3 regions of the Paracoccus sp. J55 genome follow, and region 1 is predicted to be linked to each of the others. Evidence: riboswitches for the same ligand, from Rfam matches in the RefSeq annotation. Region 1 holds a riboswitch; each other region holds the start of a gene.
What was found. Region 1 has a riboswitch for cobalamin ahead of PARJ55_RS0117445 (ABC transporter substrate-binding protein). Riboswitches for the same ligand answer to the same signal wherever they lie in the genome.
Positions count from the first base shown of each region.

Region 2: linked by a shared signal. The riboswitch ahead of PARJ55_RS0117615 (TonB-dependent siderophore receptor) and the one ahead of PARJ55_RS0117445 (ABC transporter substrate-binding protein) in region 1 are both predicted to bind cobalamin.
Region 3: linked by a shared signal. The riboswitch ahead of PARJ55_RS0105505 (TonB-dependent siderophore receptor) and the one ahead of PARJ55_RS0117445 (ABC transporter substrate-binding protein) in region 1 are both predicted to bind cobalamin.

Region 1 is NZ_AZVA01000033.1:13,954-23,708, reverse strand. Features, by position in the region: gene folK (2-amino-4-hydroxy-6-hydroxymethyldihydropteridine diphosphokinase) at 1-159, opposite strand, end outside; gene PARJ55_RS0117450 (NYN domain-containing protein) at 172-726, shown strand; cobalamin riboswitch at 875-1,067, shown strand; gene PARJ55_RS0117445 (ABC transporter substrate-binding protein) at 1,215-2,228, shown strand; gene PARJ55_RS0117440 (iron ABC transporter permease) at 2,225-3,274, shown strand; gene PARJ55_RS0117435 (ABC transporter ATP-binding protein) at 3,271-4,032, shown strand; gene PARJ55_RS0117430 (pseudoazurin) at 4,043-4,468, shown strand; gene PARJ55_RS0117425 (peptidoglycan -binding protein) at 4,621-6,012, opposite strand; gene PARJ55_RS24870 (hypothetical protein) at 6,002-7,612, opposite strand; gene PARJ55_RS0117415 (gamma-glutamylcyclotransferase) at 7,694-8,248, opposite strand; gene PARJ55_RS0117410 (DUF2125 domain-containing protein) at 8,341-9,348, shown strand; gene PARJ55_RS0117405 (prephenate/arogenate dehydrogenase family protein) at 9,345-9,755, opposite strand, start outside.
Region 2 is NZ_AZVA01000034.1:2,068-11,822, reverse strand. Features, by position in the region: gene PARJ55_RS0117655 (APC family permease) at 1-997, opposite strand, end outside; gene PARJ55_RS24360 (hypothetical protein) at 999-1,169, opposite strand; gene PARJ55_RS0117645 (hypothetical protein) at 1,177-1,554, opposite strand; gene PARJ55_RS22445 (hypothetical protein) at 1,547-1,870, opposite strand; gene PARJ55_RS0117635 (universal stress protein) at 2,195-2,608, opposite strand; gene PARJ55_RS24100 (hypothetical protein) at 2,655-3,143, opposite strand; gene PARJ55_RS22440 (hypothetical protein) at 3,254-4,357, shown strand; gene PARJ55_RS23060 (alpha/beta fold hydrolase) at 4,444-5,412, shown strand; gene PARJ55_RS23055 (DedA family protein) at 5,367-5,945, opposite strand; cobalamin riboswitch at 6,202-6,393, shown strand; gene PARJ55_RS0117615 (TonB-dependent siderophore receptor) at 6,570-8,456, shown strand; gene PARJ55_RS0117610 (hypothetical protein) at 8,458-9,030, shown strand; gene PARJ55_RS0117605 (ABC transporter substrate-binding protein) at 9,027-9,755, shown strand, end outside.
Region 3 is NZ_AZVA01000004.1:45,961-55,715, forward strand. Features, by position in the region: gene mdoH (glucans biosynthesis glucosyltransferase MdoH) at 1-848, opposite strand, end outside; gene PARJ55_RS0105470 (glucan biosynthesis protein) at 854-2,407, opposite strand; gene PARJ55_RS0105475 (hypothetical protein) at 2,627-3,511, opposite strand; gene PARJ55_RS0105480 (hypothetical protein) at 3,641-4,030, shown strand; gene PARJ55_RS0105485 (response regulator transcription factor) at 4,055-4,717, shown strand; gene PARJ55_RS0105490 (HAMP domain-containing sensor histidine kinase) at 4,714-6,054, shown strand; tRNA gene PARJ55_RS0105495 (tRNA-Ser) at 6,179-6,266, shown strand; gene PARJ55_RS0105500 (hypothetical protein) at 6,665-6,862, opposite strand; cobalamin riboswitch at 7,395-7,609, shown strand; gene PARJ55_RS0105505 (TonB-dependent siderophore receptor) at 7,744-9,648, shown strand; gene PARJ55_RS0105510 (ABC transporter substrate-binding protein) at 9,642-9,755, shown strand, end outside.

The DNA.
Region 1 (9,755 bases):
CCAGAATCGGCTGACGGCAAGCGGCACAACCGCAGGTAATTTCAAAAGCTTATCCAGCGCGAAACGCAAGCTGTCCGATGGGATACCTGCCGAACTAGGCAGGTTTGCACCCAGCGCCACCAGGACTAAGTTCGCCTTCTGACTTTGGTAAAGAGACATCTTGGGGGAATCGTGTTTTACAAGGATGATCGGCTGGCGTTGTTCATCGACGGGTCGAATCTTTATGCTGCCGCGAAGGCGCTTGGCTTCGATATCGACTACAAGCTCTTGCGGCAGGAATTCGAGCGGCGCGGCAAGCTGATCCGCGCCTATTACTATACGGCCCTGCTGGAGAACGAGGATTACTCACCGATCCGTCCGCTGGTCGACTGGCTGCATTACAACGGCTATTCCATGGTGACGAAACCCGCGCGTGAATATACCGACGCTCTGGGCCGCCGCAAGGTCAAGGGCAACATGGATGTCGAGCTGGTCATCAACGCCATGGAGCTGGCGCCGCGGCTGGACCATGCGGTGCTGTTCTCGGGCGACGGCGATTTCCGGCCGCTGGTCGAGGCGCTGCAGCGCCAGGGCGTGCGGGTCTCGGTGGTCTCGACCATGCGCAGCCAGCCGCCGATGATCGCCGACGAGTTGCGCCGCCAGGCCGACAATTTCATCGAACTGGACGCGCTGCGCGACATCATCGGTCGCCCGCCCCGCGAAAGCGCCCCGCAGCAGGACGCCTGAACCCCCGGCGCCGCCGAAGACCCCGTCCCGGCGGGCCGGCGCCTTTCCCTTCCCCCGCCGCGGCGGGCCAAGGGTCTTTCTTTCCCCGATCATCCACCGCTTCCTGACAGGCTTGGCCATATCCGGCTTGCCAGGCGGCCGCGTTTCGGCGATACGCCCCCTTGCCGGTCCCGAAAGGGCCAAGAGGGAATCCGCGGCGCATCCCTGCGCCAACCGGAACTGCCCCCGCAACTGTAGGCGGCGAGCCGCGTCCGATCACGTCACTGGGTCCTCGACCCGGGAAGGCCAGGACAGGCAGAGACCCGCCAGTCAGGAGACCTGCCGGCGCCTTGACGTTCACACCGGGCGGGGTTGTCCGGGGAGGGTGAGATGACGACAGCCAGACGCGGTCCCATGCCGCCTGCCCCGCCTTGCGGGCAGGACGCGGTCCGCCAAGCCCAACGTTGCGCCGCCTCCGGCCCCTGGTCCCAACCAGATGGAGACGGAGCATGTTCCTGCGTTCGGGCCTGATCGGCCTTTCCCTGTCCCTTGCCGCATTCGCCGCCCATGCCGGCGCGACCGGCTATCCGCTGACGGTCGAGAACTGCGGCCAGACGCTGGAATTCGACGCCGCGCCGGCCTCGGCGGTAAGCGTCGGCCAGGCCGCGACCGAGGTGCTTTACGCGCTCGGCCTCGGCGACAAGGTCGCCGGCACCTCGGTCTGGTTCAGCGAGGTGCTGCCGCAGTTCCGGGACATCGACGCCAAGGTCGCACGGCTGGCCGACAACGATCCCAGCTTCGAAAGCGTGGTGGCCAAGAAGCCGGGGCTGGTCGCGGTGCAATATGAATGGCATGTCGGCCCGCAGGGCATCGTCGCCACCCGCGAGCAGTTCCACGAGCTCGGCATCCCGACCTATGTCATGCCGGCCGATTGCGTCGGCAAGGACAACACGGTCGGGCTTGACGGCACGCGGCTGGCGATGTTCTCGACCGCGAGCCTCTACCAGGGCATCGAGGAACTGGCGGCGATCTTCGACGTGCAGGACCGGGGCGCCGCGCTGGTCGCAGACCTGAAGGCGCGCGAGGAGACGGCCGAGGCCGAGGCCAGGGCGCTGGGGCTCAAGGACGGATCGGCGGTGTTCTGGTTCTCCTCGGCCGAGATGGACATCGATCCCTATGTCGCCGGCCGCAAGGGTGCGCCGGGCTACATGATGGAGACGCTGGGATTGCGGAACATCGTGGAATCGGACGAGGAATGGCCGACCGTCGGCTGGGAGACCATCGCCAGGGCCAATCCCACGGTGATCGTGGTGGCCCGGATGGACCGCCGCCGCTTCGAGGCCGACGACGTCGAGAAGAAGCTCGCCTTCCTGAAATCTGACCCGGTGGCCAGCCAGATGGACGCGGTGAAGGCCGGCCGCATCGTCGTCATGGATGCCGGCGCCATGGACGCGACGATCCGGGTGATCGACGGGCTGGAAGAGCTGGCGGCGGCGCTGAAATCCTACGGCCTGCCGCAATGACGCCGGCCGCGGCCGGACCGCGCAGGGCGCTTGTCGCCGCGCTTCTGGCGCTGGCGGTGCTGGCGGCGGCGGTGCTGGCCGGGGCGATGATCGGCGAGACCCGCATCGCCCCGGATCTGGTGCTGAAGGTGCTGGCCAACCGGCTGTGGCAGGCGGGCCATGCGCTCGACCCGCTGGATCAGGGCATCGTCTGGAGCTATCGCGTGCCCCGCGCGCTGGTCGCCGCCGCCTGCGGCGCGGGGCTGGCCGTCTCGGGCGTGGTGCTGCAGGCGCTGCTGCGCAACGCCCTGGCCGATCCCTATATCCTCGGCATCTCGGCCGGGGCCTCGACCGGGGCGGTGGCGGTGACCATCGCCGGGCTCGGGGCGGGGCTGCTCTCGATGTCGCTCGGCGCCTTCATGGGGGCGCTGATCGCCTTCGGGCTGGTGGCGGCGCTGGCCCGGGCCGCCGGCGCCGACGCCGGACGCGGCGGCGCGGCGCAGATCGTGCTGGCGGGCATCGCCGGCTCGCAGCTCTTCAACGCCCTGACCGCCTTCGTCATCGCGAAATCGGCGAATGCCGACCAGGCGCGCGGCATCATGTTCTGGCTGATGGGCAATCTCAGCGGCGTGCGCTGGCCCGAGGTGCAGCTGGCCGTGCCGGTCGCCGTCATGGGCTGGCTGATCTGCCAGCTGCATGCGCGCGGGCTGGACGCCTTCGCCTTCGGGGCCGACAGCGCCGCCTCGCTGGGCGTGCCGGTGCGGCGGGTCCGGGCGGTGCTGATCCTGGCCGCGGCGCTGGTGACGGCGGTCATGGTGTCGATCCTGGGCTCGATCGGCTTCGTCGGGCTGGTGATCCCGCATGCGGCGCGCTTCCTGGTCGGCGTCCGCCACGGCCGGCTGATCCCGGCCGCGGCGCTGATCGGCGCGGTCTTCCTGATCGGCGCCGACATCCTGTCGCGCGTCATCATCAGGGGCCAGGTCCTGCCCATCGGCGTCGTCACCGCACTGATCGGCGCCCCGGCCTTCGCGCTGATCCTGATCCGCAGCCGGGGCCAGATGCGATGAGGCTTTCGGCGCAATCCCTGTCCCTCGCCCTGCGCGGGCGCGAGATCATCCGCGACGTCTCGCTGGAGGTGACGCCCGGCGAGACGCTGGCGCTGGTCGGGCCGAACGGTTCGGGCAAGTCGACGCTGCTGCGGCTGCTGGCCGGGCTGGTCCGCCCGGACCGGGGCGCCATCCGGCTTGAGGGTCAGCCTCTTGCCCGGCTGTCGCGTCGCGGGATCGCGCAGCGCATCGCGCTGGTCGAGCAGCAGGCCGACACCGCCGAACGCCTGACCGCCCGCGCCGCCGTCGAGCTGGGCCGCACCCCCTGGCTCTCGGCGCTCGCACCCTGGAGCGAGCGGGACGAGCGGCAGGTCGCCCGCGCGCTCGACGCGGTGGAAATGAGCGCGCTGGCGGATCGCAGCTGGGCCACCCTGTCGGGCGGCGAGCGCCAGCGGCTGCACATCGCCCGCGCCCTGGCGCAGGAGCCGGGACTGCTGCTGCTCGACGAGCCGACCAACCATCTGGACATCCACCACCAGCTGGCGATCCTGGGCTTCATCCGGCAGCTGCCCATCACCACCGTCATCGCGCTGCACGACCTCAACCAGGCCATGGGCTGCGACCGCGTCGCGATGCTGGACGGCGGCCGGCTGGTCGCCTGCGGCCCGCCCCCCGAGGTGCTGCGGCCCGATCTGGTCGCGCGCGTCTTCGGCATCCGCGTCCGGCGGGTGCCCGATCCGGCCGGCGGGCCGGACATCCTGACCTTCTCGATCACCTGAAAGGACGCCCATGGTTTCCCGCAGCCTCGCCCTGCTCCTGCTGACCGCCGCCCCTGCCCTCGCCGAGATCCACGAGGTCAGGATGCTGAACCGCAACGAAACCGGCCCGATGGTCTACGAGCCGGACCATCTGGTGGTCGCGCCCGGCGACACGGTCCGCTTCCTGCCGACCCAGCCCGGCCATAACGCCGCGACCATCGACGAGATGATCCCCGCCGGGGCCGAGCCCTTCAAGAGCGGCCTCAACAAGGAATTCGAGGTCACGCTGACCGTGCCCGGCATCTACGGCATCAAATGCAGCCCGCATTACGCCATGGGCATGGTCATGCTGATCCGGGTCGGCGAGGCGGCCGCGCCCGAGATCCCCGCCGCCGTCCCGGCCCGCGCCAGAACGCGCTTCGAGGAGATCCTCGCCCGTCACGGTTCCCCGGACTGAGCCGGCCGGAGCGCCGCGGCCCCGGCGCCGGGCCTCCGATTGCAAAGGGGGCCCCGCTGTCCCCGGTTCTGCGGCGGCAAGGGGCCTTGGCGATCCCGTCGGCGGACCTGCCGGGACTGCCGTCCCATGCGGCTTGCGCGATGCCGCGCGTCCTAGCGTTCGGTTAGCTTCAGCTCGATGCGGCGGTTCTGGGCCCGGGCCTGGGCCGTGTCGCCCGCCGCCACCGGCCGGGTATCGGCAAAGCCGGCCGGGGCAAGGCGGGTGGCCGGAAAGCCCAGCTGGTCCACCATGTAGCGCACCACGGCCAGCGCCCGCGCCTGGCTCAGTTCCCAATTGTCGCGATAGCGCCCCAGCCCGGACAGCGGCTGGTCGTCGGTATGGCCGTCGACGCGGATCATCCAGTCGATCTCCGGCGGGATATCGCCCGAGATCTGCTTCAGCATGTCGGCGACCCGCGCGATCTGCTCTCGGCCGCCGGGCGACAGCGTCGCCTCGCCCGGCGCGAACAGCACTTCCGAGGAAAACACGAAGCGGTCGCCCACGACGCGCACGCCCTCGCGCCCTTCCAGGATCTGCGACAGCCGGCCGAAGAATTCCGAGCGATAGCGCGCCAGATCCCGGGCCTCGGCCTCGGCCTTGCTGCGCGCCTCCTCCTCCAGCGCGCGGCGCTTGCGCTCCTCTTCGGCGGCGCGCAGCAGGGCGACGTTGAGCTGCCGGCCCAGATCCTCGGCGCGCAGGTCGGCCTCGCGGCGTTCCTCGCCCGCGGCGTCCAGCACCGCGCGCAGGCTGCCCAGCTGGTCGTTGAGCTGCGCCACCTGCCGGTTGAGCAGCGCGACGCGGCGCTGGTCCTCGGCGGAAAGCGCCTCCTGCTCGGAAATCTTCTGCCGCGCCAGCGCCAGCAGCCCGGCCTGCTTCTCGGCCTCGCTGGCCTGGGCCTCGGCCTGCTCGCCCAGCTCCTTCTTGGCCGCCTCGGCGGCGGCAAGCAGGGTCAGCGTCTCCTCGGCCTGTTTGCGCGCTGCCTCGAGCTCCAGCGTGGCGGCGTCGAGCTCGGCGTCGGATCTCGCCAGCCGCTCGCGCAGCGCCTCGGCGGCGGCGGCGTCGGCCAGGCGGGCGGCTTCGGTCTCGTCCAGCTGCTGCCGGGTCTCGGCATTGCGGCGGCGCAGGTCGCCGACCAGCGCCTCCAGCGCCTCGCGCCGGGCGGCGGCCAGCCGCGCCGCCTCGGTCTGGGCGTCGATCTCGGCCCGGGCGGCGGCCACCGCCTGCTCGGAACGGCGCAGCCGCTCGCGCTCGGCCGTCAGGTCGCGGTCCAGCGTGGCGGCGCGGGCCTGCGAGCTGGACAGCGCGTCCGACAGCTGCGCCACCTGCCGGCCGAGCTGGTCGAGCTCGCTGTCCTGGGTGGTGATCTGGTCGCGCAGCACCGATTGCACCAGCAGGAAGATGGTCAGCACGAACATCATGACCATCAGAAGCGCGGTCATCGCATCGACGAAGCCCGGCCAGATCGTCGCCGAAAAGCGGTTGCCGCTGCCCCGGCTAAGTCCCATCGCCGCGCTCCAGGTTGCGGATCGCCCGGGTCAGCGCCGCCATGTCCTCGCGCAGCTCCGAGATCAGCCCGTCGCGGCCGCTGGCGGCTTCCTCGACCAGCCGGCCCAGTTGCACGTCGATCGAGCGCAGCCGCATTCGCGCCTCGGGATCGTCGCCCGAAATCGCGGCATGGGCCTGACCCGGCCGCTGCGCGCCAAGATCGAGGATGCGGTCCTGTCCCTCGGCCAGCCGCTCCAGCGCCCGGACCAGCCGCGGGCCGTCCAGCGCGGGCGCCGGTGCCTCGGCCAGCGCGACCAGCCGGGCCTGCCCTTCGGCCAGCCGTTCCAGCGCCTCGGCCAAAGCGGCGCCGTCGAAGGACGGCTGCGGCGTCTCGGCCAGGGCCGCAAGCCGGGCCTGGCCCTCGGCGACCCGTTCCAGCGCCGCCGCAAGCGCCGGATCGTGGCGCGGCTCGGCCAGCCCGGCGATTGCCCGCTCGACTCCGGCAAGCGCCTGCGCCGTGGCCTCGCGCTCGGCGCTCAGCGCGGCCCCCAGCTGGTCGCGGTCCGAGCCGAGCAGCCCGGCCAGCCTTTCCACGCCCTGCGCCAGCGCCAGCGAACGCTGGTCGGCGGCGGCGGCTTCCTCGTCGCGCAGGACATCGCGCCCGGCATAGAACTCCTGCAGCCCGGCCAGCTGCGCCTCGACCCGCTCGATGAAGCCGGCCAGCGCCGCCTCGCCCAGCCCCTGCCCCTCGGCGCCGCCGAGGCCGATGCGGGTGAATCCCGACATCCATTCCTCGAGCTCGCGATAGAAGCGGTTCTGGCCATGGGCGGCGAAAAGCTCCAGCAGCCCGACGACCAGCGAGCCCGCCAGCCCCAGCAGCGAGCTGGAAAAGGCCGTGGCCATGCCGCCCAGCTGCGATTCCAGCCCGGTCATCAGCTTGTTGAACACCTCGAGCCCGGTCTCGCCATCCTGGGGGGCCAGCGCGCGGATGGTGTCGACCACGGCCGGAACCGTGGTGGCCAGCCCATAGAACGTGCCCAGAAGTCCCAGGAAGATCAGCAGATTCGCCAGATAGCGGGTGATGTCGCGCGCCTCGTCGATCCGCGTCGCCACCGATTCCAGGATCGAGCGCGACGATTCGGTCGAGATGGCCCCGCCCGCCGGCCCGCGCTGGCCCAGAAGCGCGGCCAGCGGCGCCAGCAGCCGCGGCGCGTCGTCCGGCCCCTCGGGCTCGGTCGCGCCCAGGCCCTTTTCGGCGGCATGGCGGCGGCGGGCGGCGAAACGCTCGATCCAGCTGACGGATTTGACCAGTTCGGCCACCTGCCAGAAACAACCCAGCACGCCCATCACGAAGACGGCTAGGATCAGCCCGTTCAGATATTCGTTCGAGTGAAAGATCGACAAGATCCGGCCGTAGGCGAACCAGGCCCCGGCCACGACCAGCGCCAGCACGATCAGCATCAGCACGATCTGCCGCACCGGCTGCGAGAATTGCGGCGGCGCCGGGCCGGCCCCGCCGGGCCCCGTGCCGCGCGTCGCCGCCAGACGGGCGGCGCGGGAACGGCGGCCTTCGGGCGCGGCGGGCGGCCCCTCGGGCGGTTCGGCGTCGGTTCGGGACAAGACGACCCCCTTGCTGCTTTCGGCCCGACTGTAGAGGCGGGACCGGCGCCTGCCAAGCGCCGTCGCAGCGGCGGATCGCCTCTATTCCGGCCCGGGCGACAGCAGGCCGCGCACCTGCCGCGCCAGTTCGGCCATGGCCAGGTCCTCGATGCCCATCTGCTCAAGGTGGCGGGCGGTGTTGAACAGGTAATCGGCGTTCGGCCCGCGCCCGCCCTGCGCCCGGGCGATGATCCGGGCCTGTTCCTGCAGGTCGATGGCGCCGGCATATTGGTCGTGGTCGCGGCGGATCACATAGGTGACCGCCTCGACCCGGCGGCCGTCCTCCAGCGCCAGCGGCAGCCACAGCTCGGCATAGGCGTTGGTGGTCAGCTCGCGCGCGCGCAGGCCGGCCAGCGTCTCGTCCCAGTCCGGCTCGGCGACGCGCAGCGCCAGGCCAAGGCAGTGCGCCCCCGGCTCGGCATCGAGGCCCAGGACCAGCCCCGGCGCCTCGACGGTGCCGCGATAGACGACCGAGCGCAGGCAGAAGCTGCGGGCATAGCCGTCGAGCCGGGCCGAGACCATCTCGGCCACGCGAAAGCCCGGGTCCCACATCAGCGAACCATAGGCAAAGACCCAATGTTGCGGCCGTTCACCCATTCTTTACCCCGGTGCCCTAGATCATTCGGTCAGGAAAAACTTAGGACAGCAGGACCGGCGTTCCAAGACGCCATGACAGACGCGAGGATAGGATGCGCCGACTGCCAGCCCTGCTGATCGTGCTTGCCCTGATTCTGGGCGGGCTTTGGCTGGGCAGCGAAAGCCTGATGGCGCAGGAGCTGCGCCGGATCGCCGCCGGACAGCCGATGCTGGAACTCGGCGCGGTGCGGGAATTGCGCGACCCGCGACGGATCGGGGTGCAGGCGGCGGCGCTGGAATTGCAGACGGAGGCCGGCAAGGTCGCCCTGCCCCGGGCCGAGCTGTGGCTGAACCCACTGCGCCCGACCGAGCTGCGGCTGGACCTGCCGCCCCGCGCCACGCTGGACCCCGGATCGGGCCCGCTGGAGCTGGGCCTTGCCGACGCCTCGGCCCGGCTGCGGCTGCAACCGCTGAACGGCCTGGGCATGGCCTCGGCCGGGGTCGCGGCCGGACGGCTGACGGTCGAGGATGCCGAACTGGCCCGGGCCCTGCGCGCCGATGCCGAACTGGCTGCGCCGGAGGCGGATGCGCCGCCGGGGGCCGCCGCGGCCTATGACCTGGACCTGACCGTGGACGATCTGGACCCGGCCCTGTTCGCGGCCCTGCCCCTGCCCGGCCGGCTGAGCCTGACTGCGACGGGCCGGGTCTGGCTGGACGCCCTGCCCCGCCCCTCGGCCCTGTCCGCTGATCTGGCGCCGCTGCCGGTGGGCCTGCGCCTGGACGATGCCGAGCTGCGGCTGGGCACGCTGCGGGCGCGCATCCTCGGCCGCGTCCAGGCCGATGCGCAGGGCCGCGCCCAAGGCCGGCTTGCGCTCTACACCCGGGATGCCGAGCCGCTCTTGCAGGCCGCGGCCGCGGCCGGGCTGATCCCGCCGAAGGTGGTGAGGCTGGCCGGGACCATGCTGAAGAACATCTCGGAGCTTCCGCTGCCCGAGGATGCCGGCTTCCGCTTCCCGCCGCCGGCCGAGGGTGAATTGCGCCTGCCGCTGACCTTCGCCGACGGCAAGACGAGCCTCGGGCCGCTCACGCTGGGCCCGGCGCCGATCCTTCCGCGCCGCTAGGGCTTGGGCGCCTCGCCCGCGGCCAGGCTGCGGCCGAAATCCGGTGCAGCGATGTCCTGCCCGGCCTCGATGATGCCGCGCCGGATCGCCCGGGTGCGGGTGAAGTAATCGTGCAGATGCGCCCCGTCGCCCATGCGGATCGCCCGCTGCAGCACGAAAAGCTCCTCGGTGAAGCGGCCCAGGATGTCCAGCACCGCCTCCTTGTTCTGCAGGAACACGTCGCGCCACATGGTCGGGTCCGAGGCGGCGATGCGGGTGAAATCCCGAAAACCCGCGGCGGAATACTTGATGACCTCGCTTTCGGTGACGCGCTTGAGGTGATCGGCCACCCCCACCATCGTATAGGCGATCAGGTGCGGCGTGTGGCTGGTCACCGCCAGCACCAGGTCGTGATGCGCGGCGTCCAT
Region 2 (9,755 bases), on a different contig from region 1:
TGGGATGCACCGCGCCGAACCAGCCCGGCAGGTAGCGGTCGCGCGCCATGGCGAACCAGGCGCGGCTGGCGTCGTTGATGCAGCCATTGGCCGAGGCCAGCGTCGCAAACAGCGTGCCGATGCCCAGAAACACCATCAGGAAGCTTGATCCGCTAAGCCGGGCCGCGTCGAACAGCGGCACGCCGGCCTGACCCAGATATTCCCAGGGCATCAGCCCCGTGCAGACATACCAGGTCAGGGTTGCCGCGATGGCCAGCGTCATCACCCCGGCCAGCGTGCCGAAGGGCAGCGAGCGCGCCGGGCTGCGCACCTCTTCTGCGGCCTGGGTGGTGCCTTCGATCCCCAGATAGAACCACAGGCCGAAATGCATCGCCGCGAGGATACCGAGCCAGCCGTAGGGCAGTGATGCGGCGCCCTCCATCAGGTCGGCATGGCGCAGCGGGCTGGTCCCCAGGGCGCCCGAGGTCGACAGGAACAGCACGATGATCGCCGAAAAGGCGATGGCGGTGATGACCAGGTTGAAGGTCAGCGTCGCCAGCACGCCGCGATAGTTCAGCCAGGCCAGGAACATGATGGCCAGGATGATGAAGGGCCGCTGGTCGATCCCGCCGTGATGGCCGCTCATCGTGGCGACGGTATCGACGAGGAAGCCGACCGTGATCGCGTTCGCCGCCTCCAGCATGGTATAGGCGAAGACGAGATAGAGCCCGACGTTGAAGGCCATGAGCGGCCCGACGATATGCTTGGCCTGGGTATATTGCCCGCCGGCGGCGGCGACGGTCGAGGTCACTTCTGAATCGATCATCGCCACGCAGGTATAGAGGATGCCGGCGAACCAGCAGGCCATCAGCGCGGCATAGGCGCCGCCCTTGCCGACCGCGAAGTTCCAGCCCATGTACTCGCCGACCAGAACGATCCCCACGCCAAGCGCCCAGACATGGGCGGGGCCAAGCACGCGGGCCAGGCCGACATGTTCGGTTTTATGCACCTGTTCCATGTCACCCCCGATGCTGTTCTTCGGTCAGGGCTTCCAGCTCCCCCTCGCGGGAGGAGGTCAGGAACTCCTCGCTATAGGTGCTGTCGGTGCGGATCCAGTCCAGGACGATGACCAGGCCGAACACCGCCGAGGCGCCCCAGGCCGCATATTCCAGATAATCCCAAAGATCCATGATGCCCTCATTCTCCGAATTTTTCGGCGATCACGTCGCGATATTCGTTTTCCGAAAACCGCAGCAGGATTGCGTAATAACCCACGACGACAACGATCATCGCCAGCAATGCGCCGATCGAGAAACTGTAGTCGAAACGCGCGGTGATCATTTCGGCGGCAAGGCTCGGGTCGGAATAGCCGAGTTTATGCCATTGCTCAACCATGGCCGGGTTTTGGGCCAGCGCCTCCCATGTCGGATTTTCGAGGGTCTGCGGGTTTTTCGCGGACCCCGCGAGACCAAGCCACAAGGGAATATACAACGCGCCAATGGCCATGATCAGCAGGACGATCACGTCGATGATCTGGCCGATCTTGCCTTGGACGGGGGCATTGTATTTAGCCATGACGCAGGACCCTTTCCTCATAGCGCCTGGCTTCCCTGGCCTCTCGGGCTTCGTCGAGGAACTGGATATCCAGCCCGTACATGAAGTCCCGGTCCTCGCGATAGTGGCGCAGCATCGCCATGATGGCTGCCGAATTGAACAGCAGCACCACCGCCCCGCCGATCAGCAGCACCGTCCGCGCTGCCGCCGACGGCGCCAGCGACCAGGTCCCGATCGCCACGAAGATGATCGCAAACCAAAGTCCCAGCACAAAGGCCAATGCCACGGCGATGTCGCGCCGATGCATGGTTTCGATCCGTTTCGTCAGATTCGACACGTTGCATTCCTCCCTGAGGCCCGATTTTTGATAAGTCGTCCGCGTGGGCCGTAGCGCGATTCTTTCTGCGCTCGAAAGCTTTTTTCTCTACAGGAAAGGCATCCTGCGACATTCTGTCAAGTTTCTTCTTCAGCGGAGAGAGATTTTTGGCCGAGGGAACGCCGGTCAAGGCCGTGCGTGCCAAGCGCAAAGCGCGCTTGGTCGTCGCCTTGGGATCCATGAATTACATTGATATATCAAGCAATTGGTTTCACGGTCGCGCAAACCGGCGCCCGGTCCGCGCGACAGGATTTTCCCATGCGGGCGATCGTCAGTCGCGGCGAATCACCGGGCGACGGTGACGGTGCAATGCGCGCGTGCCATGACATCGGCCGCGACAGAGCCCAGCATCAGTCGCGACAATCCACGCTTGTCACCGGTTCCGACAACGATCTGGTCATAGGCGTTGTGCTCGGCATAGGTCACGATTCCCGCGGCGGCTTCGCGGTTGACGATGTCGACCTGCTTCACCTCGGCGACGCCGTTCTCGAGCGCGAGGGTGCGGGCGCGCTCGAGCTTGTCGGTCATTTCCTGATTGGTCCAATGATGGATGACCGGGCCACGCGCACCGCCATGGGCGATATTCACCACGCATATGGTCAGCGACGCGCCGCATTTCGCAGCCAGCTGTGCAGCGTAAGCGACGGCAATATCGGAATGATCGGTCCCGTCGGTTGGACAAAGGATCTTCTGGATCATCGGATTTCCTCCCTTCTTAAATCCACAAGGCGGGAGGCTCCCATTTTTACCTGTGACTTGCCAAGGAGTTTTTGAAGGAAGGGCCATAATTCCTGCAAGCCGGTTCCGTCGATTTGCAGCGGCCGGGCGATTGCCGCCGCCCCGCGGGCCCACGTCCGGATCGGCCAACCCGCGAAACGGCAAGCAAAAACGGAACGGTCGTCCTGGGGTTAGGGTCCGTTGATCTTGCGGTTATATGCAGAAGACGATCAGGATGGATGCGCCCAGGCTGCGGGTAAAACAGGGGAATCGAGGACGACGGATCGGGTGAGCGCAGGGCGGGACGAACTCCAAACCGCATGCTGTCCCGGATATCCAGATGGGCAAAGATCGGCGGCACATCGCCGCTGTGACCAGAGGCCAGCGCATTGGCCGACAGCACCTCGAAATGCGGTTCGCGCTGGCCGGTTTCGCCGCAGCGCGCAAAGCCCCGCAACCGGCGTAGCGCTTGATCGCTGATCATCGAAATCTGGACCTTCGGGCTATATTGCGCCATGGTCGCTTCTTCCGGATGGCGCGTCGGAAGCCGGGCCGCATCGCCGGCAAAGATGGCTCGGCCCTGCCCGGAGCACCATCCGCGACCCCGGAAAAGGACGACCCGAACCATTGACCTGCACGCCTCAAGCCGCCTCTCTCCAGTTCCGTCCGCCGGAGGGAGAGCGTTATCCCGCCTTCAAGCGCCACATCCCCGAACGGCTGTTCTATGTGGTTCCCGCGCTGATGTGGCTGGCGCTGGCGATCCGTTACCGCAGCCTGACGCTTCCCAGCGCCGCCAATCCCGCGATGGAGGCGGGGGGCCTGTGGGGCGAAAGCAAATCGCAGGGGCTGGACCTGTTCGGGTCGCAGGGCAGGGCGCGGCTGGCCCGTTTTGCCCGCCTTCGTTGCGATCCCGGAACCGAGGCCCCCGTGGATTGCGCCCTGGCCGCGATGGCCGAGGCCGGGCTGGATTTCCCGGTCGTCGCCAAACCCGACCGCGGCTATCAGGGCTGGGGAGTCAGGCTGATCCAGCGGGCCGGGGATCTGGCGGATTATCTGTCGGTGCAGCCTCCGGGCACCGTCATCCTGTTGCAGGAACTGGTCGACTTGCCCGGCGAGGCGGGGATCTTCTATCTGCGCCATCCCGACCAGGTGCGGGGACGCATCGTCTCGATGGCCTTCGTCTATCCGCCCCATGTGATCGGTGACGGTTGCCGCAGCGTGGCCCAGCTGGTCCGGGCCGACAAGGTCCTGCGTCCGAACAGCGCCATCTATCGCGACCGCCATCCCGAAAGCTGGGAGACGGTGCCCGGCCCCGGCGCCTTCCACGTCCTGACCAATGCCCGCAGCGCAAGGCTCGGCGCGGTCTATCGCGACGCGCAATCGCTGGTGACGCCGCAGCTGGAATCGCTGATCGACGAGATCTCGCGCGAGATACCGGATTTTCATTTCGGGCGCTTCGACATCCGCTTCCGCAGCGTCGAGGACCTGGGTGCGGCCCGCGATTTCAGGATATTGGAGCTGAACGGCGCCGGTGCCGAGATGCTGCATTTCTGGGCCGGCGGCAGCACGCTGCGGCAGGCATACGGTGCGTTGTGGAAACAGTATCGCTGGCTTTTCGCCATCGGCGATGCCATGCGAAGGCGCGGGGCGCGGCCCGTCGGCCTGCGCGCCATGATCCGGTTGCAGCGACAACAGGAGGCGCTGCGGCGCGTCTATCCCCAAAGCTCGTGAACATCCCTTGCGCAGCTGCGCGCCGGGCGAGACAATCCCGCCGTCGAGCGGTGCGGCGGCTTCAGTCCTCCGCAAAGGAGCCTTGCATGATTCCCGATCTGCCCATCTGTCCGCCCCCCGGCCAAACCATCGTGATCCCCGCGCCGGAACAGACGCTGGCCGAAGGGGCGCTGGGTTTCGTGCTTGAGCCGTTCCAGCCGTTGCGCGAACAGTTCTCGGCGATCACCGGCATCGGGCTGGAACCCGACGACGCCTGGCCCGGGGAACAGGGCCGCACGGTCCGGCAAATGCGGCTGGCGCGCGGGGACGGGCAGGCCCAACTGGGCTATCTGGCGGCGGGCCAACCCGGCGGGCGGCGGGTGATTTTCCTGCATGGCAGCCCCGGCACCGCCGAGGAATGGGACCGCTTCCTGCTGGACGTTCCGGTCGGGCAATATCACATGGCCGTGGACCGTCCCGGCTTCGGCGCCAGCGGGGAAAAGCCCGAGCCCGATCTGGCCGGTCAGGCCGCCGCCGTCGCCCCGCTCCTGACGGCGGGCGGGACCGGAGCCGCGGTATTGGTCGGCTATTCCTATGGCGGCCCGGTTGCGTTGCGGCTTGCCGCCGACTATCCCGACCGGGTTGCGGGGGTTTTGCTGATCGGCGGCGCCGCCGATCCGGAGCTGGAGGAAACCCATCCCCTGCAGCAACTGGCGGCGCTTGATTTCTTTGCCGGACTTCTGCCCACGGAACTGGCCAACGCCAATGCCGAGTTGATGAATCTTCGGCCCGGGCTTGAGGAGCTGACCCCCGACCTGGCGCGTGTCACTGCCCCCGTCACCATCGTCCAGGGGCTGGCCGATACGTTAGTGCCGCCTGAAAACGTGGCCTTCCTGCAGGTGCATTTGCCCGGCAGTCCCGGCCCGCGGCTGATCCTGATCGAAGAGGCCGACCATTTCCTGCCCTGGACGCATGCCGACTTGCTGCGCGCAGCTCTGGCTTGCGTCATCGGGGACGGAAAGTCGTCGTCTCAGTCGCCCGAGCGCCCCCCCTCGTCCTTGTCCGAGGCGAAATAATAGACCGTGAAGCGGTGGCTCAGCCAGACCGCGCCGATCACCAGCCCAACCATGACCGGCCAGGCCCAGTTGCCCAGCAGATCGAACAGGACCAGGTTGAGGCCGAACGCCCCGAAGAACAGCGCCGCCGTATATACTGCCGCGACCACGCCGTTCACGATTGCGAAACGGCGAAAATCGACGCGCAGGAAACCGCTGGCCATGAAGACCGGAGGCAACAGCCGTGCCAGCAGCGCCGCCGGCAGGACGCCGCGATCCAGCAGCCGCCGTCCCCGCTCCAGCATCTTGCCGTCCACCCAGCGCCGGACGAGACGGTTGCTTCCGGCCAGTGCGCCGATCCCGTAAAGGGCCCAGTCGCTGATGATATTCCCGGTTACCAGCGCCACCAGGGCCAGTCCGGTGCCGATCTCTCCTGCGGCGGCCAGTGCCGCGCCGGCGATGATCGCCCCTTCTTCCATGACAAAATTCGCAAGAAACAGCAGCAAGGCCAATATCAGCGGATTGCCCAGATATTGTTCGATAAGGGCTTCCACCGCGCGGAGTCTCCTTGGGGCGAGGGGCGGGACAGATCAAGCTAAGGACACCCACCCGCAAACGCAAGCCGCAAGGCTTGCGCCGGCGACACGCATGGCGCCGAACGCATCCAGATCGCGCGATGCCCAGAGGCACTCGGCCCCCCGGGGTGACGTCGATCTCCTCATCGATCTTGCCGCGATATCAAGCGCACTGCCATCAGGCGGGAAAAAGCAGATACTGCCCATCTAATCTGTTTATTTGACAACTCCCTTGTGCTATCCGGTCGCCGACGGTGCCCCGCAAGGGGTGAAAAGGGAATGCGGTGAGGGAAACCGATGCCGCAGCTGTGCCCGCAACTGTAACCGGGAGCGACCCGCATATGCCACTCTGCCCCAGGGCGGGGGAAGGCGCGGAACTCGCAAGGAACCGGAAGCCAGGAGACCTGCCGTCGCTGTCGCCCATCCCGCGGCCGGGACAAGCCGAGGGTGCGGATTTCCGCTGCGGTGACCCATGTGGATCGAAGGCAGCGGTATGTGCGATGCGACCGATAGAATCTGAACTCGCGCGCGCGGCGGAAGAACCGTCGCGGCGATGCCTTCGTATCCGGCTTCCCTTCCCGTTGAACGAGGATAAGTGCCGAAATGAAGGTCCGCCATATCATTCCCGTGCTGTTGGGCACAACCCTTGCCGTCCCGCCTGCCACCGCCGAGGACGCGGTGACGCTGGATACCATCGTCGTCACCGCCTCGCGCGCCGACCTGCCTGAACGCGCCATCGGCAGCGCCGTCACCGTCGTGACCGAGGAGCGCGCCCGCCGCGAACAGGCGAAGCGCATCACCGACCTGCTGCGGGACGTGCCGGGGGTTCAGGTCTCGCAGGACCGTCCCGGTGCCTGGACCAGCATCAGCATCCGGGGATCGGATAACGGCCAGGTGCTTGTCCTGATGGACGGGGTCCGGCTTGGCGATCCGTCCTCGACCGAGACGGCGTTCCAGTTCGACCATCTGGATGTCGAGGGCATCGACCGGATCGAGGTGCTGCGCGGCAACCAGTCCTCGCTTTACGGATCGGACGCGATCGGCGGCGTTGTCAACATCATCACCAGGCGCCCGGTCCAGGACGGCTGGCGGCTGTCCAGCGGATTGGAGCTTGGTCCGGACGGCTGGCGCCGGGCCACCGCGACCCTGCTGTGGAAAAGGGGCGATCTCGACGCCCGGGTCAGCGGCTTTTCCACGCATTACGACGGCCCGTCGCAGGCCGATCCGCGCACCAGCCCGGTTCCCGGCCCCATGGACGACGACGCCCATCGCGGCAACGGGATCGGCACGGCACTGGGCTGGCAGATCGCGCCGCAGTTGCGGGCCGAACTCACGGGCCTGCGCAGCGATACGTGGCACGAATACGATTCGCCGCCCAGTGACGGCAGCGATACGGTCGAAAAGGACGAATGGAACCTGGGCGCGCGCATCCTCCATGAAAGCGCCGACCGGACCCTGCGGCAGACGCTCAGCTGGGGCCGCTACAATGCCCGGCGAACCTATCATACCGGCTTTTCGCGGCCCGAGGGCGATGTCTACGACGGCATGCTGACCCGCTATGGCTACGACGTGACCTGGAAGCCGGCCGAGCCATGGTCGCTTGTGGGCGGCGTCACGCGCGAGAAGGAAGAAACCCTCCAGATCACCAATTATACCGGCAGCTTCATCGCCAGCAACGCCACCACCGCGCTCTTTACCGAGGCGGCCTGGCGTCCCGACGACCATCTGACCCTGACCGCCGCGCTGCGCCGCGACGACAATGATCAGTTCGGCACCTTCAACACATGGCGGCTGACCGGGGCCTATCTGCTTTCCGCCAGCGGCGCGGCGGATGTGAAGCTGCGGGCCAGCTATGGCACCGGTGCAAAGGCGCCGGGGCTTTATCAGCTTTACGATCCGACCTATGGCAATCCCGACCTTACGGCACAGCGCAGCCGCGGCTGGGACATCGGCGCGGATGTCTATTGGCCGGATGCCGGGCTGGAACTGGGCGCGACCTATTTCCAGAACCGGGTCGAGGACAAGATCGCCTGGGGCCTGCGCGAGGACGGCAGCTATGGCTATTACATGGCCGGCCGCACGCGCGAGAAAGGCATCGAGCTGTCCTGGCAGGCCGAAATCCTGCAAGACCTGCTGATCCAGCACAACCACACCTGGGTTCTGTCCCATAATGACGAAACCGGCCAGTGGCGCGGCCAGCCCAAGAACTCCGGTGCGCTGACCGTCAGCTATCGCCCCGGCGACTGGTCGGTGGGCGCGCGCCTGCGCTATGCCAGCCGCAACGGCCTGGGCGCGGTCAGCGGCTATGGGCAGGAGATTGGCGGCTATGGCGTGACCGACCTGCTGGCCAGCTATCGTCTGGATGAGCGGGCCGAACTCTATGGCCGGATCGAGAACGTCTTGGACAAGCAATACCAGACCAGCTGGGGTTACAACACCAACGACCGCAGCTTGTTCGCCGGCATCCGCCTGAGCCTGCAGGGGAACTGACATGACGAAGCTGACCATGGAAACGACCGTGAATGCCGAAGGGCGCGCGACGGAACATCGCTGGCCCGCACCGCTGGATCAGGACTGGCTGCAAGACTTCCTGACCGACATCTTCGACAATCATTGGCAGGGGCTCTCTTTCGGTCCCATCGTCGAGGGGGCCGCCTATGAATTGCGGCCACCGTCCAAGCCGCAGCGCATTTCGCTGCATGACGGCTATCTGACGGTGTTCTACGGGCTTCAGGGGCATTTTCATCTGTGCATCGGCCGCAACGAAGGCGCCGTGAAGCAGGGCGGCGAGGCGCTGGTCGCCCATCGTCGTCCGGGCAAGGCCGAGTTCTTCCGCAGCCTCGATCCCGACGGGCATCCCCGCTCGTGGGGATTCCGCATGGATAACGGCAAGGGCGAGCAGATGCTGAGCCTCTTCTTTCCCAACCCTTTCATCACCGCCGACGACCAGCTGGCCGACCAGCCGGACTGGGAGCGGCTGGCGACATGGGACCACGTTCGCCGCACCTATATCGGCATCGAGGACGGCGCAGCGGACCGGATGAGCAAGGGCTACAGGGGATGAAACCCATCGCCGCCCTGGCAGCGGGCCTTGCGGCCCTGCTGTCGCTCGGGATCGCCGCGGCACATGTGGGGGCGGGGGGCGGGCAATCCCTGCCCCCTGCGACACCTGCCGCGAAACCGCGCGTCGCCTCGACGGCGCTATGCGGGGATATGTGGGTGCTGGCGCTGGCCGATCGCGACCAGATCCTCAGCCTGTCGCGGGATGCGGCGGGCCCGTCCTCCCCCTATGCCGGAGAGGCGGCCGGTCTGCCCCGGAACCGCGGCAGCCTGGAGGAGCTGATCGCGGGCGATGCCGGCCTGGTGGTGACGGGCCAGGGCAGCTCGACCCAGATGCGCAGGGTTCTGGGGCGCTTCGGGATCGCCGAACTCGATCTCGGGGCGACTTCGGACCTGCAGGAACTGGCGGACAAGATCCCGCAGGTCGGAAAGCGGCTGGGTCAGCCCGAGCGCGGCAAGGCGCTGCGCGCGGCGTTCCTGCACGACCTCGCGGCCGCCGCCGACCCCGGCAGGGACGGGCCAGTGGTGGCCTATTATCGCCCCGACGGCGGCGGCGCGGGTGCCGGCACCATCGTGGATGCGGCGCTTTCCGCTGCCGGATACCGGAACATGCAGCGCAGGACCGGTCCCGCAGGCTGGGGCGGCATCCCGCTTGAGCAGATCGTGATGACCCCGCCCGGGGCTTTCGTGGTTTCCTATTTCGACACGCAACCGCCGGCGCGAAACGCC
Region 3 (9,755 bases), on a different contig from region 1:
CCGGCGAATTGCGTCAGCCGGGCAAAGATGGTCTGGCCGCCGACCAGCATGGGCATGGTCTGGATCAGGCCGATGGCCGGGTCGGCGTTCATCCGCGCCGACAGCGTCTTGATCGTCGCGGCGCCCAGGATGCTGTCGGCGTCCAGCACCACCATCTGGTCGTAGCGCCCGCCCCAGCGGCGCACGAATTCGCCGACATTCCCCGCCTTGCGGCCGGTATTGCTGCGGCGGCGCCGATACCAGACCGGCACCGGCGAGATGTCGCGCAGCCGGCTGACCGCCGCCATCTCCTCGAAGACGGCGCCCGGCTCGCGGCTGTCCGAGAGCACGAAGATCTCGGCCCGCCCGGCCAGCCCGACGCGATAGAGGTCGCGCGCCAGGGCGGCCAGCAGCCCGGTCGTGGCCGCCGCGTTCTCGTGATAGACCGGCATGATCACGGCGATCCTGGCCTCGTTCGGCCCGTCGGGCGTGCGCAGCCGCCGCGCGAAAAGCCCGGCGAGCATCGAGGCGAAGGAAAAGCCGACCCAGGTGAAGGTCAGCGCGAACAGCACCAGCAGCACCGATTGCAGCCAGGTCGTGCTGGTGCCGAAGGTCAGCACCATCTGCCGCCAGCCCATCCAGGCGATCGCCGCCGCGCCGCCGAAGGCCACCAGCCGCGCCGCGACGGTGCCGGGCGAAGGCCAGCGGCTGTCCGGTCCCTGCGGCGGGCGGCCGCGGAAATCCTGCTCGGGCATCTCCAGCGGCGCCTCGGGCGGCGTCGCCGGCCCCTCGGGCTGCGGCAGGTCCAGCGCCTCCCAGCTCTCCTCCGCCGCAAGGGGCAGCGGGCCGGGGCTGTATGTCGCGCTCACCCTGCTCACTCGCGGGTCCAACGGGCGATCCAGGTTTCGCTGAGCGGCCCGTTGGGGCCGTTCAGCACCGCCGAGAGATCGGCCAGCCTGGCGCCCTCGGGCAGGTATTCGAAGGCCAGCCGCATCCGCCCCTGTTCGGGCAGGCGCAGCAGATAGCTGTGGCCGATGCGGCCGGCCGAGGCGCGCAGCTGCGGCACCGGGTCCTCCGAGCCGAAGAGATCCAGATCGAAATCGACGATATAGGTCCGGGCATTGGCATTGTTGACCGCCTTGCCCGACATCGTCTCGATCACGCGGGAAATCGGCGCCCGGTCAGGCACTTCCGCCGCAAAGGTAAGAATGTAGTCGAAATCGTAGCGATTGCCCTTGCGCAGCGTGTCGGCCGGCTGCCAGAACGAGACGATGTTGTCGTTGAACTCGTTCTCGACCGGGATCTCGACCAGCGTGACCGTGCCCTTGCCCCAGTCGTCCTGCGGCGCGATCCAGGCCGAGGGCCGCTTTTCATAGCGCGCCTCGGCATCCTTGTAGAATTCGAAGTCGCGCGCCCGCTGCGCAAGGCCGAAGCCCAGCGGATCATTGTCCATGAAGGCCGAGATCTGCAGCGTGCTGTGCCCCGACAGCACCCGCCACAGCCGCTGCTCGCTGCCGGTCAGCATTTGCAGCCCGTCGCTGTCATGCACGGCGGGGCGGTAATCGTCCACGCGCGACCGGTCGGTCGGCCCGAACCAATACATCGAGGTCAGCGGCGCGATGCCGACATTGCGCATGTCCTGGCGCGGGAACAGCGCCACCCGGGTGTTGAACACCGTCTCGGCGCCGGGAATGATGCGGAACTGGAAGGCGCCCGAGACCGAGCGGCTGTCCAGGAGCGCATGGACCAGCACCGAGCGGTCCTGCGAGGCGGGCTTGTGGATCCAGAAGCCGCGGAACAGCGGGAACTCCTCGCCCTCGGCGCTGCCGGTGCCGATAGCCAGCCCGCGCGCCGACAGCCCGTAAAGCGTGCCGCGGGCCACGGCGCGGAAATAGCTCGCCCCCTGAAAGACCGCGATCTCGTCCATGACGTCGGGGCGGTTCAGCGGCGCGCGCAGGCGAAATCCCGACCAGCCCATGCTGCCCAGCGTCTCGTAATCCACGCCGTCGGGGAATTGCGCCGGGTCGAAGTCGAACATGTGCGGATCGAAGCGCACCGGGATCACCACGCCTTCGTCGACCAGGCTGATATCCACCGGCTCGTGGAAGATGGCGCCGGGCGGCAGCAGGTCCAGCGCGAAGTCGCGGCTGCCGGCCCAGGGATCGCGGTCGCGGCGGAAGCGGATGCCGCGATACTGGTCATAGGTCAGGTTGGCGAAACTGCCGACCAGCTCGGCATCGCGATATTCATAGGGCTTGGCGGCCAGGTCCCGGGCCATCTCCACCACGTTCTCGAAGCCGAAGGGCGCGGCCTCCTCGACCGTCTCGACCGTCTCGACCGGCTCGGCGGCGGGTTCCGGCGGGGCTTCGGGGCTTTCCTGCGCCAGGGCCGCCCCCAGCGAGGAAGACAGCGCGCTGACGGCCGTCATGGCCGCTCCGGCAGAGATGACAAATTCGCGACGACGCATCGACCGACCCCATTCTTCGGGCGGAAAAGCCCGGAAATTCCGGGGGGATTTCGCATTGCCGCGCGGATCAGGCAAGCCTTTTCGCGTCGAAAGGCAGGCTCTTGCCGAGAGTTGATCGAAAACGCGCGGGAAAGGGCCGCGCCGGAAAGCCCGCGCGGCCCGTCTTGCCCGTATCCTGCCTTAACGGTTGATTTCCCGCATCACCTGTCCGCGCGGGTTCAGTTCGACCGCGACCGGCTCGCCTTCGGGGTTCACGGCCAGGGCCACGACGCGCGGACCGTCCTGCATGATCTCGCCGATGCGGCTGTAGCCGGCCGAGGTCAGCGCCATGCGCAGTTCGCCCCGGTCAAGCTGGACGGGGGACAGCGCACCCTGCTGCTGCGGCGCGGGCGCCTCGGGCGCGGTCCCGGCGGGCGCCGGCGGCATGTCGCGGCCCGGGGCGGGCCGTTCGCCGCCGCGATCCCCGCGCGGGCCCTGGTGCCGGTCGCGATGACCCTCGCGCCGGTCATGGCCGCGGTGATGGAAGCCCTTGTCCCGCCGGTCGTCATGGCGCTTGCCATGCCGTTCGCCGCGATCGGCATCGCCGCGGCCAAAGCGCAGCAGCGTGCCGTCCTGGGCAAAGGCGGCGCGGACCTTGTTCTTGTCGCCGTCCCGGCCCGCCAGCATCACGCCGCGCTCGCCCGAGAACACCGCCTGCAGGGTGCCCAACTCGCCGAAGACCGCGCTGTCGCGCACGGCTTGCGGCACGAGCTGATCGATCAGCGCCTGCGGCAGGGCGGCCTCGCCACGGGCGCGCAGGCCGCGCAGCTGGCCTTCGGCGTCCAGCATGGCATCGATCTGCGTGCCGTCGGCCAGCTTGCCCTCGATCCTTGTGCTGCCGCGCGGTCCGCGCTTGCTGGTCACGTCGCCAAGCCCCGCATCCTGCAGCGCCTGCGGCAGGGCCACCGGGGCCTGCGCCTCGGCGGCGGGCGGTGCCGCCGGCGGCGTCTCCTGCGCAAGCACCGGCGCCGACAGCACGGCCAGCAGCGCCGAAAGCGCGATCGAGGTCGAGAATGTTCTGCTCATCTCTGGTTCCTTCCTTCTCGGGGCATCTTCAGCGGCCCCGGACGAATCGGTTGATAGCCGCCGCCCGACCAACCGAATGCCAACGACCCGTTTGGCTTTCGTTTGGATTTCGCCCATTAGATAGGGGCGATGAACCGTATGCGCATCCTGTCCCTGCCCCTTGCCGCCGTGCTGGCCCTGCCGGCGCTTGCCGAGGAGCGCCACGACCGCGGCCCGCCATGGCCCGAGGACTGGGCGCCCGAGTTCGAAAGCCTGGAGCGGCGCGATCTCCGCATCCTGCCGCTGCACCGCGCCGCCGAGATCGTCGCCGAACGGTTCCGCGGCCGGCTGATCGCCGCGCGCATCGTGCCGCCCCGCCCCGAGGAGCGCGCCCGCGGCGTGGTGCTGGTGCACGAGCTGCGCCTGCTGACGCCGAAACGCGACGTGCTGCTGATCCGGCTGGACGCGCATCGCGGCGATTTCCTGGAAGTGGCGGGGGCCGGGCTGACCGATGCCCGCCGGAAGGGTCCGAAACCATGAAGTGCCTGCCATGAAATGCCTGCCATGAAATGCCTGATCGTCGAGGATGACCCGACGCTGTCCTCGCAGCTGGCCGCCGCCATGCGCGACGGCGGCTTTGCCTGCGACATCGCCGCCGACGGCACGCAGGGCGAGTTCCTCGGCTCGACCGAGACCTATGACCTGGCGATTCTCGACCTCGGCCTGCCCGGCCTGCCCGGCATCGAGGTGCTGACCCGCTGGCGCGAGGGCGGCGTGACCATGCCGGTGCTGATCCTGACCGCGCGCGGCGACTGGACCGACAAGGTGGCGGGGTTCCGCGCCGGCGCGGACGATTACGCGGTGAAGCCCTTCCGGCTGGAAGAGGTGGTGATCCGCGCCCAGACCCTGGTGCGCCGCGCCGCCGGCCATGCGCAGGCGGTGATCAAGGCCGGGCCGCTGCGGCTCGACACCCAGCTGGGGGTCATCACCCGCAACGGGCTGGCGCTGAAGCTGACCGCATTCGAGACCCGCATCCTCGCCTATCTGATCCATCACCAGAACCGCGTGGTCAGCCGCAGCGAGCTGTCGGATCACCTCTACGATTCCGCCGCCGACCGCGACTTCAAGTCCATCGAGGTGGTGATCGGCCGGCTGCGCAGGAAGATCGGCGACGGGCTGATCGAGACCCGGCGCGGCGAGGGCTATGTGCTGAGGACCGACGCTTGATCCTGCCGCGCGATTCGATCCGCGCCCGGCTGATCGGGCTGGCGGCGCTGCTGACCGGGGTGGCACTGGTCGCGGGCTATCTGGCCATCGCCGCGATCCTCGAGGATTTCATCACCGGCCGCTTCGACGCCGAGACCGAGGCGGTGGCCGACGCGCTGATCGCGGGCGCCACGATCGGCGCCGACGGCCGGCTGGCGGCCGGTCCCGCGCCCGCCGATCCACGATTCGAGATGCCGCTTTCGGGCTGGTTCTGGCAATTGACCCAGGACGGCCAGGTGGTGGCGAAATCGCCCTCGCTCTTCGACAATGTGCTGAACCCGCCCGAGGCGGATTTTCAGGGCGGCCCCGGCCTTGGCCCCGCGGGCGAGCCGTTGCGGGTGGCGCGCCACGCCTTCACCCTGCCCGATTCCGCCTCGGCGCTGGCCGTGACCGTCACCGCGCCGCGGGCCGAGATCGACGCCGCCATGGCGCGGCTGCGCCGGCCGCTGGCGGTCTCGCTCGCCGTGCTGGGGCTGGCGCTGGCGCTGGCCAGCCTTCTGCAGGTGGCGGCGGGGCTGCGCAGTCTCGACCGGCTCGGCCGCGACCTCCGCGACATCCGCGCCGGCCGGGCCGAGGCGCTGCCCCTGCCCGGCGTGGCCGAGCTGCGCCCCGTGGCCGCCGAGATCAACGGGCTGCTGGAACAGAACCGCGCCGTCCTCGCCCGCTCGCGCGAGCATGTCGGCAACCTGGCGCATTCGCTCAAGACGCCGCTGGCGGCGCTGGACAATGCCCTGCCGGCCGATCATCCCGGCCATGCGCTGATCGCGCGCATGGACCGGCAGATCGGCTGGCATCTGCGCCGTGCCCGCAGTTCGGCCGCGCCGCGCCTGCTGGGCCAGCATACTCCGGTCGTCCCGGTGATCCGGGACATCCTGCTGGTGCTGGGCGGCCCGATCCGCGAGGCGGGCTTGCAGGTCGAGATCCGGGCCGAAGCGGACCCCGCCTTCGCCGGCGAGCGGCAGGATCTTGAGGAGATGATCGGCAACCTGGTCGAGAACGCGGTGAAATGGGCCTCGCGCCGGGTCCGCATCACCGCCCTTTCCGAGGGCGAGCGGCTGCGCCTGCTGATCGAGGATGACGGGCCCGGCATGTCGGATGCGGATCACGCGCGGGCCCTGACCCGCGGCGCCCGTCTGGACGAGGCCGGCCCGCCCGGCAGCGGGCTCGGCCTAGCCATCGTCGCCGACCTTGCGGCGTTGCACGGCGGCAGGCTGGCGCTTGAGCGTTCGGCCCTGGGCGGGCTTTGCGCGGCCCTGTGCCTGCCGGGCATTCCGGCTTTGCCGAAGGGGGCGCGCTAGCACGCCGCATCCGGGCCGACGCGCAGGCTTGACTTCCGGTTTCATGTCGGGTCTGTGAACGTCGCAAGCGGCAAGCCGTTGCCATGCCTTGCCCGGCAGGAGCGCCGGCCTGGGGGCTTGATGCGGATGGATGGCCGAGTGGTTTAAGGCACTGGTCTTGAAAACCAGCGAATCGAAAGGTTCCGTGGGTTCGAATCCCACTCCATCCGCCACAATCAATTGATATTTATAAGAAAAATCGCTATCAAGCGGCATACCCGCCATCATGCCCGCCTTTATCTCTGCGGTTGGCTGCTGCCGAGTGCGGTCGTGAGTGATGCGGATGCGCCACGCGCTGGAATGGATCAGAGCTAGCCCCTGCCCCGCCCGCGATCTGTCGCAGGGCCGTGAGCGCACCAGGACGGTTGCCCGTGCCGGCTGCTTTCGATCTGCCCGGCTGCGATCCAGTTCATCACCGTGCGGCGCGTCACGCCCATCCCCACCTTCAGCCAGCGAATCTGACCGACGCCGCCGATCCGGCCTGCCGTGCCGAGATGGACGGGGCCGGGTGCACGACCCCGAAACGCCAAAGGCAGCCCGGAGGCTGCCTTGCAGCGTCGGTGGCGACGCTTCACTCGGCCGCGAAGCTGGTGGCGAACTGTCCGCACCAGTCGTTCGACTTGACGACCGGCCAATAGCCCCTGGTATCCGCATCCTTCTGGGTGACCGGCGGGTTGGCGCGGCACAGGCCGGAATCCGAAAGCGTGCTGGCGGAGTTGGCGACGTGATCCTCATAGAACGCGCAGGCGTTGCAAGCGGTCTTTGCCATGTTTGTTTCTCCTGGCTGGCTGGCTGGCTGGCTGGGTCCTGTGGTGGCTGGCTGGCTTTCCGCTGGCTGGCGACCTTGAGCCGGATATAGAGAGGGATTCGCGGAAGGTCAATAAATAATCTAGCAAAAACATATAGTTGACAGAATTCCTCGGTGACATTTTCCTGATGCGAACTGTCGGGTTCGGATTTTGCGTCCCGTGGAAAACGCTCAGGAATGGACGGCGCGCCCGTGCCATCCGCGGCCGGCGCCCCGGCCGCGCCCTCCGGCGGTGGCGAGGTTCTCGGGCCGGCGCGGAACCCGCGGCGGCTTCCCGATTCCGGCCCCCTTTTCCGGCAGGCGGCGCCTTCCCGCGCCGCAGGCGGGCGGGTTCCGCCGGTTCCATCCCGCAGCAGGCAGAGGGGCACCGATCCCTCCGGCACCAAAGCGTCCTTGCCCCCGCGGCGCGCTTCAGCGGCCGGTTCCACCCGGCGGATTGTCGCGGCCGCGCGGCGGCACCGGATTGGCGCTTGACAGCCCGCGGCGCCCTGCGGCAATGCAAGGCCGCTACGGTTCCGGCGCCATGCCGGATGAAAAGGGAACACCGGTGCGCCCGCCGGCCGCAAGACGGCCAGGGCAAGGCCGGGGCTGCCCCCGCAACTGTATGCGGTGAGCGAAGGCCGCAGGCGCCACTGGGCAACCCCCGGGAAGGCCGGCCCGAGCAACGATCCGCAAGCCAGGAGACCTGCCGCAGCGATCACCCATTTCCGGCGCGGGGCGCGCCCGGGAAGCGGCCGTTCCGCAGAGGTGACAGTCGCCGTCCCGCGGCCGGGCTGTCGGGCCTGTCCGCAGGGCAGTTCTGCAAATCGCGGGGCCGGGCCCCGTGCTGGAAAGGCTTTGGAATGTTCAGAACCCCGGTCTCCCTGCTGGCCGCCGCCGCCCTGCTCCTTCCGGCCGCCGCCACGGGCCAGGAGAGCCAGGCGCCCGTCATGCTCGACCCCGTGATCCTGTCGGGCGGCCTGTCGCCGGTCGCCGAAAGCGCCTATGGCCGCGCCCACAGCATCCTGACCGCCGGGGATCTGCAAGAGCGCGGCTTCGTCACCGTCCAGGACGCGCTGCGCGACCTGCCCGGCCTGGCCGTGACCTCGACCGGCGAGACCCTGACCAAGGTCCGCATCCGCGGCGGCGAAGCCAATCACGTGCTGGTGCTGATCGACGGGGTCGAGGCCAATGCCCCCGGCAGCGGCGACTATGTGTTCGGCGGCCTGCTGACCGAGGATGTCGAGCGCATCGAGGTGCTGCGCGGCCCGCAATCGACGATCTACGGCGCCAATGCCGCCGCCGGGGTGATCGCGATCACCACCCGCCGCGCCTCGGCCCCGGGGCTGAGCTATGGCGGTGGGGTCGAGATCGGCGGTCAGGGCACCCGCGCCGCCAGCGCCCATCTTCGCGCCATGGGCGCGCGCGGCCAGATCAGCCTCTCGGCCGCGACGCGCCATACCGATGGCGAGGACGCCTCGCGCACGCCGGGCGGCGATACCGAGTTCAACGAGCGCGACAGCCTGACCCTCGGCGGCTCCTACGACATCAGCGAGGCGGTGACCGCCGGCTTCACCCTGCGGCGCAGCTGGCAGGAATACGGCTATGACGAATCGGTGTCCTTCGTCGCCTCGCCCGACGAATACCTGCGGGACGAGCCATGGACCGCCGACCGGGACGAGACTTACGGCTCGCTCTGGCTCGAAGCCGAGGCGCTGGGGGGTCGGCTGCTGAACCGCTTCGCCCTTTCGGGCAGCAACCAGGCCACCGCGCATTTCTACGACGGCCGGCCGGACTACGACGACGCCTCGCGGCTGCGGGATCTCAGATATACCGGCACATGGGCGCTTGATGGCGGCGATGCCCGCAACTCGGCGCAGAAGCTGAACGTCGCGCTGCAGAAGAAACGAGATATCTACGAGGCCTCCTTCGCACCGGGCGGCCGGTATGAGCGTGATACGAGATCGGCCGCGCTGGAATATCAGGGCCGGTTCGACAACGGGATCGGCATCCAGGCCGGCCTGCGGCGCGATTTCAACGAGGATTTCCGCAACGCCACCACCTGGAACATCGCCGGCGCGTGGCAAATGCCCGACCGCGACCTGCGCCTGCGCGCGGCCGCCGGCAAGGCCATCGTCAACCCCACCATGTTCGAGCTTTACGGCTATACGCCCGGCACCTATCGCGGCAACCCGGACCTCTCGCCCGAGACCAGCCGCGGCTATGAGATCGGCGCCGATCTGGGCTTTGCCGGCGGAAGGGGCCAGTTGGGAGCCACGCTGTTCACCAGCAAGGTCGAGGACATGATCGCCGGGGCCGGGGAAACCTCGACCAACATCGCCGGCACCAGCACCCGCAAGGGGTTCGAGCTGGAACTGGATCTGCAGGCAAGCGACCGGCTGCGCTTCGGCGCGAACTATACCTATGCCGATGCGCAGACCGCGGAAGGCGAGCCCATCGCCGGCCAGCCCCGCCACCTGCTGGGGCTGCGTGCCACGGCCGGCTTCGCGCAGGGCCGCGGCTCGGTCACCGCCGATCTGCGCTATGTCGCGGGCAACTACGGCACGGAATGGTTCCGCAACTGGACCCCGCCCACCACCGAACTGCCGGATTACGTGACCGTGAACCTGGCCGCCGGCTATGACCTGACCGGAAATGTCCGGCTGACCGGCCGGGTGGTGAACCTGTTCGACAGGGACTATTCCGAGGCCTGGGGCTATTACGGCCAGGGCCGCACCCTCTATGCCGGGGTGACGGCGCAATGGTAGGGCGGCTCGGCCTTGCCGCCTGCCTGCTGGCCGGCCTGGCCCTGCCCGGCTTCCTGCAGCCCGCCGCGGCCGATCCGCCGCGCCGGGTGCTGTCGATGAACCTCTGC